DNA from 2 places in the Paenibacillus sp. cl141a genome. Region 2 is predicted to be linked to the other one. Evidence: riboswitches for the same ligand, from Rfam matches in the RefSeq annotation. Region 2 holds a riboswitch; the other holds the start of a gene.

Region 1 (3,422 bases), 360 kb from region 2:
TCATCAGCACGACAGCCAGAATCATGATCTCGGTCTCATAACGGTAATAACCATACTTGATGGCCAAATCCCCTAAACCGCCGCCCCCGACTTGACCGGACATCGCGGTATATGATACCAGGGTTACAATCGTGATCGTCATCCCGGCTAATAGGCCCGGACGCGCCTCCGGAAGGAGCACCCTCCATACGATTTGGCTTGTCGAGGAGCCCATGGCATGAGCCGCCTCAATCACGCCTTTATCCACTTCATTCAAAGCCGTTTCCACGAGCCTTGCAAAGAATGGAGCAGCGCCGATCACCAGCGGCGGAATGGTGCCCAGCACGCCGTACGAAACACCTACGATCGACTTCGTAATCGGAATCATCGCCACGATCAAGATAATGAACGGAACCGAGCGCAGGATGTTGACAATGAACGACAGGATCGTGTAACCGAAGCGTACCAACCCGGACGTGGATCTTGCGGCCATGTAGAGCAGCACGCCGACCGGCAGTCCGATGATGAAGCTGAACAAGGCCGAAGCCCCCAGCATCCGCAGGGTATCCAATGTTGCCGTCCATATCTCTTTCCAGTCGATCTGGGTAAAATCTAGTCCGAACATCAATGAATCACCTCCACGTCTAGTCCTTGTTCAAGCAGCTTCCGGATCGTATCTTCAATCGCGCGCTCTTCCCCTTCGAAACGGACGATGAGCTGGCCGTACGGCGTATCTTTGAGCGTTGAGATCGTACCCTGCAGAATCGCAAAATTCACGCCCGTCTCATGAACCGTATGGGACAGGATCGATTCGTACGTTTTCGACCCCAGGAACGTGATTTGAACCGCTCTTGAAGGGCCGTTTACCTGACCCTGCATAGCCAGCCGCAGCGCTTCGCCGCTGTCCATCTCCTGGCGGATGAATTCCTGCGTCACTTCATGCTTCGGCTTCAGGAACACTTCCGTTACCGGTCCTTGCTCTACGATGCCGCCCTGATGAATAACGGCGACCCGGTCGCATATGCTCTGAATGACGTGCATCTCATGGGTAATCAACACGATCGTCAGATGAAACTTTTTGTTAATGTCCAGCAGCAGGCGCAGAATCGAATCCGTCGTTTGCGGGTCAAGGGCCGAAGTGGCCTCGTCGCATAGCAGCATTTCGGGATCGCTCGCGAGCGCCCTGGCGATGCCCACCCGCTGCTTCTGGCCCCCTGACAGCTGGGACGGATATTTGTCGCGATGCGCCTCCAAGCCGACCAAAGCCAGCAGCTCGGATACTTTGCGCTCCAATTCGGCCCTCGGCGTCTTGATCAGACGCAGCGGAAACGCAATGTTATCGTACACCGTCGCGGAAGACAGCAGGTTAAAGTGCTGAAAGATCATCCCGATTTTGCGGCGCTCCGCCTGAAGCTGCTTCTTGCCGAGCGACGTCAAATTTTTGCCGTTCACCCACACCTCGCCGGAGGTGGGACGCTCCAGTAAATTGATGCAGCGGATCAATGTACTTTTCCCTGCACCGGAGTGTCCGATCACTCCGAAAATTTCTCCTTTTTCAATCGACAAATCCAATTCGGACAACGCAGTTGTTAATGACCCGGCTTTTCCGTACTGCTTCGTCAATTGCTTGAGCTCAATCAATCCGATTATCCTCCTTTTTCCTTAGCTTCATATCTATTTACCCAAAAGAAAAGAGCCTCTTTTTGTAGAATCAAAAAGGGCCCTCTTTACGTAAAAGTCAACGCCTTTTCTCATCTGTCAAAGCTGAAGGTATCCCCTAGCTTTGAAGGAATTAGCACCATGTCACTCCAAGCGTCATCGCATTAAGCAATGGTACGCAAGAAGTCGGTTGCCGGGCTTCATCGGGCCTGTCCCTCCGCCTCTCTCGATAAGAAAACATCGATATGAAATTTTTCCGATTAAATTGATCTGATTTGATAACATTTAATGAATGCAATAGTTAGTATAGATTCTTTTCAGGCTTTTGTCAAAAGGAATTTCATGGCGATTTTGTGCCTAAGCCCGCACTCCATTTTCAGCCCACAGCTTGTTCGTATATTTATACGAAGCGGCCAGGGTGCGGCATACCATATCGATGCCCTGTTGGAGATCGTCCAGGTGCTTGTCGATATCCTCCAGCTCGATTTTGTCGGACAGCCCTTGATGGCGCTGCCACAAATCATCCTGCATCTCGGAGTTCATGTAATGAATTTCAGCGTTGCGCCTTTTGCGGAGCGCGTTCAGCGGCGCTTTGTAGCGATCCTTGATCGCTTCCAGCTCTTCGGCCAGCTCACCGTGGGCCTTCAAAAATCTGAACTGCCGCAGAACCGTAAAATAAGAAAAATGCGCCTTTACCTTGGAAGTATGCAGATCAAACAAATCGTTCAGCACCGTGCCCAACTTGTCAAGGATCGAGAATACGCGGATGAAGCCGTTTTTGTAAAAATACACATATCGTTGATATTCCCCTTGCTCCTGAATCGACATATCATCGATGTAACCCGATTGGACCGATTGACTGAAATGCTTGGCCGCATTCCAGCTCTGCTCCAGCTCATCCAGGGAGACGATCAGTCCCCGGGTCCAGATCTCCAGCTTGCGAAAATCATGCGTCGGATCCTGATTTTTATCCATTTCCTCCTGCAGCAGCCGGGTTGTCTTCACCATCGATTCAATGGCTTCCTCAAGCAGGCCGTTGTTCTGCCGGGGCTGTTCCCCAAGTAACATTCGAAGCATGGCGGTACCCCCTCGCGTTATCAGATTAACCTTGGTTCTTGATCTCGATTTTGCCAATGCCAATATAGTCATTCCAGCGCTCAGCGGCCGTCTTCACGGCGATATCCTCGCGCGGGGGCAACTCATCCGGATCGCCATCAGGCCCTTGGGCATCCCATGACTGTCATCATCTGCTGCGCCAATCCGGGCTCGTCCTGTTAGGATGCCCCCGAAACGGGAAGACAACTCCATAGCATGGAGCGACTTGTGATTTCTCCGGTGTTATTAAATATAAACAAATTCGTTGCCTTATCAAACCTTTTCGATACGGCTGCCGGAAGCTCCATTCATTTCTATACAACAAAGCCCTCGAACTCCGGTCCGGGGACTTTGCATGCATGTATGCTATAGAATATAGGATTTTCTTAACGGAATGATCGGCGTTCTTCCTTATACGATCTTTTCCCGAGGCACATCGTGGCCCTTCCGTATTTCGGCTTCAAGCGGCTTGCTGAGCTGCCATACCCGGACGCTTAAATAACACAGTACGCCGAACAGCGCCGAGATCAGCAGTGTATGACCCAGTGCGGAGAATACGTACACTTCCTCGTTATGCATCGTAGCCATAATGAGGGCGCCGCTGAATACCTGCAGCAGGCACAGTACGGTTGCCGAAATGCCCAGCATCTGGATTTCCCGGTTACCGCGATTGCGCCAATATGCAAAAT
Region 2 (3,422 bases):
GTTTGATGTGCCGCAGCACCGGCTCGACATAGCGGGCGTCCTTCACCTTGAAGGAGAAAATGCCCGTGTTGCCGCTGGATTGGCGATTCTGGATCTCATGCCCCGGATGATCCGGCAGCCCCGGGTAATATACCTCGCCGATCGCCGGGTGGCTTGTCAAAAAGGTTGCCACCGCGGTTGCATTCGATTCGTGTCGGTCCATGCGAAGCGCGAGTGTCTTCATTCCCCTCATTAACTGATAGGAATCGGAAGGACTCAGCACCGCCCCGATGGAGTTATGAAGGAAGGCCATCTCCTCGGATAATTCCTTGCCCTTCGTCACGATAATGCCTGCCAGCACATCGTTATGCCCTCCCAGATACTTGGTGGCGCTATGTATGACGATATCCGCCCCAAGCTCGATGGGTCTCTGGAAATACGGGGTTAGCAGCGTATTATCCACGATGCTGATCAATTGATGGCGTCTTGCCCACGTACAGACGGCTTCGATATCTGTAACCATCATGAGCGGATTCGTCGGCGTTTCGATAAATACGGCCTTCGTGTTCGGTCGTCTGGATCCTTCCAGCGCATCCAAGTCGTTTGTATCCACGTAGGTTGCCGTTACCCCGAACTTGGACATGATCCGCTCCAGCAGCCGATACGTTCCTCCGTACAGATCGAGCGATACGATCAGGTGGTCGCCTTGACCGAACAGCGCAAAAATCGTCTGAAGGGCCGCCATGCCCGAGCTGCAGGCAAAGCCGGCGTCACCGGATTCCAACTCGGCGCAAGCATCCTCGAGCACCGAACGGGTCGGATTCTTGGTGCGGGCATAATCAAACCCCGTGCTCTGGCCTAATTTAGGATGGCGGTATGCCGTAGCCTGATAAATCGGAAAATTCACAGCGCCGGTTACCGGTTCCTGCACCGATCCGATCTGTGCCAGCCGGCTCTCTATATTCAAAGGTTTCTTCTCCATCACAAACTCTCCTCCCGTACGCTTTTATATTTGCGGACCGATGTCATATGGCGTTTCCTGATATACATAGTAATTGAGCCAATTAGTGAATAATAAGTTTGCATGCGCGCGCCATATGGACGGAGGCGTTCTTGTTGGATCATCGTTCGGATAATAGTTGCGAGGCAGCGCGATGTCCATGCCTTTGGCAACGTCCCGGTCATACTCCCATTTCAGGGAGTCCGCATCATACTCGGAATGCCCTGTGGCAAAAATCTGCTTGCCGTCCCGGCTTGATACCAAATAAATCCCTGCTTCCTCGGACTCGGACAAGATAACCAAATCGTCCACGCCTGTTATGTCTTCGCGCCGAACTTCCGTATGACGGGAATGCGGGACAAAGAACATTTCGTCAAATCCGCGGAGCAGCTTGGTACACGCTTCATTGATCGTATGCGGAAACACGCCAAAGCATTTTTCCTCGAGGCTGTATTTCGGCACGCCGTAATGATAATAAAGCCCGGCTTGCGACGCCCAGCAGATATGGAGCGTAGAGGTCACATGCGTCTTGGTCCATTCAAAAATTTCAGTAAGCTCATCCCAGTAATTCACTTCTTCGAACTCCAGCTGCTCGACCGGAGCTCCTGTAATGATCATGCCGTCAAAACGACGGTTCTTCACTTCTTCAAAGGTTTTGTAAAATGATTTCAAATGCTCGGCCGACGTATTCTTCGATACGTGGGAACTCGGGTGAAGAAGGACGACATCCACCTGGAGCGGGGAGTTCCCGATCAATCGCAGCAGCTGGGTCTCTGTCGTTTCCTTGGTTGGCATCAAATTCAGGATCGCAATCCGCAGCGGGCGGATATCCTGATGAAACGCGTGACTCTCATCCATGACAAAAATGTTTTCTCCAGCCAGAACTTCCTTTGCCGGCAGGGCATCCGGAATTTTAATTGGCATCTCGGCTCACTCCTTCGAAATATGAAATGATACATCCATAAAGCTGTGAGAAAGAGCGTTAGACTGTATAAACGCAAGAAGACCTTTCTCGAAGTAGAGAAAGGTCATCATATACGTATCACAATGCGCCTCTCTCATCTGTCAGGCTATACAACGGCTTATACAATCGTCGTATCTCCTGCAAGAATTAGCACCGTGCGATGTTGCCGCCGGTTGCCGGGTTTCATAGGGCTAGTCCCTCCACCTGCTCTTGATAAGATTTCGCTTTATTCAGTTGTTTGGAATTGTTTCGTAATTGATACCTACTTTAAATCATCCTCAATTTTTCGTCAAGAACCTTTTCATGAGTTTGTCACACTTCACCAAAGGTTTCCATACCTTATATCATGGCCCTTGGACTGCTCCGGATTTCACTTGAAAGGTCCTACACCCGGCGTTATACTAGACAAGTGCTGTTTAAAACCGAGTATGAAAGAGGTGACATGGAAGATGGACGGTGACCCGAGCCAGAAACTGGATGCACAAGACGCACAACCGCATAGGATCAAGATCAGCTTACCGGCAGAGGGCAGCGTTATTTTTCATGCGCTTTTTATCGTATTCTAACCTTCCTCGATTTATGCCCGTACACCGGTGGGCTGATATCCTGTGCCTTAACTGCTTGACTTAAGCAGCTTGGATTAGACAAAGGAGTGATATCAGATGAAAATCCGGTTGGTCGATTCGGGCGTATTTACCCCTGTTGATGACATCGAAATGACGCTGACAGCTCCGGCCAGCGGCTTCTACTGGCTGGATGCGGACGTGGATGATTTAGCTGAACTGCAGCCCCTCTTCTCCCTGCATGATCTTGCCGTTGAGGATTGCCTCAGCGAAGAGGAGCAGCGTCCCAAAATTGAAATATACGAGAACCACTATTTTATCGTCGTGAACAGCATCCGGTTTGACGATGAAGAGATTTTCCTTCGGGCATTGAATGTTTTCCTGGGCAGGCATTTTATTATTACGGTGACCAAGCAAAAGATCCACGAGCTTCGCACCGTCAAACCGCTTCTCTGGGAGGATGAAGTCAGCACGCCTGACCGCTTCCTCTATCTCTTGATCGACCTCGTCACGGACAACTACTTCTCCGTAGGGGACCGAATTGAAGCGCGGATTGAAAAGCTGGAGGAAGACATTCTGATGCATACCAAAAAATCCCATCTTAGCGAGATCATCGGTCTGCGAAGCGAGATTCTTTGGTTGAAAAAGGTGCTTGGACCTCAGAAGGAAGTTATCAATACGCTCAACAAAAAAGATCTTCGGCTGATCGATGACCAGCTGCAGAAATACTTTAGCGATATCTATGAAAATGCCGTTAAAATTTCCGAAACGTTCGAGACCTATCGGGATCTCATGGGGAACCTTCGGGAAGCCTACCAATCCAGTATCGCCAATCGGGCCAATGAAATCATGCGCGTGTTTACCGCTATTACAACGATCTTTATTCCATTGACGCTGATTACGGGCATCTACGGCA

Evidence for each region. A riboswitch is a leader RNA that binds a small molecule or an ion and turns the genes downstream of it on or off. The one in region 2 is predicted to bind S-adenosylmethionine.
Region 1: linked by a shared signal. The riboswitch ahead of BMX45_RS05265 (methionine ABC transporter ATP-binding protein) and the one ahead of metA (homoserine O-acetyltransferase MetA) in region 2 are both predicted to bind S-adenosylmethionine.

What each region holds. Positions count from the first base shown of each region.
Region 1 is NZ_FNZO01000002.1:43,658-47,079, reverse strand. It holds gene BMX45_RS05270 (methionine ABC transporter permease) at 1-604, opposite strand, end outside; gene BMX45_RS05265 (methionine ABC transporter ATP-binding protein) at 604-1,620, opposite strand; SAM riboswitch class I at 1,728-1,874, opposite strand; gene BMX45_RS05260 (Cthe_2314 family HEPN domain-containing protein) at 1,996-2,715, opposite strand; gene BMX45_RS05255 (COX15/CtaA family protein) at 3,145-3,422, opposite strand, start outside.
Region 2 is NZ_FNZO01000002.1:407,176-410,597, reverse strand. It holds gene BMX45_RS07045 (PLP-dependent transferase) at 1-961, opposite strand, end outside; gene metA (homoserine O-acetyltransferase MetA) at 986-1,903, opposite strand; SAM riboswitch class I at 2,035-2,163, opposite strand; gene corA (magnesium/cobalt transporter CorA) at 2,606-3,422, shown strand, end outside.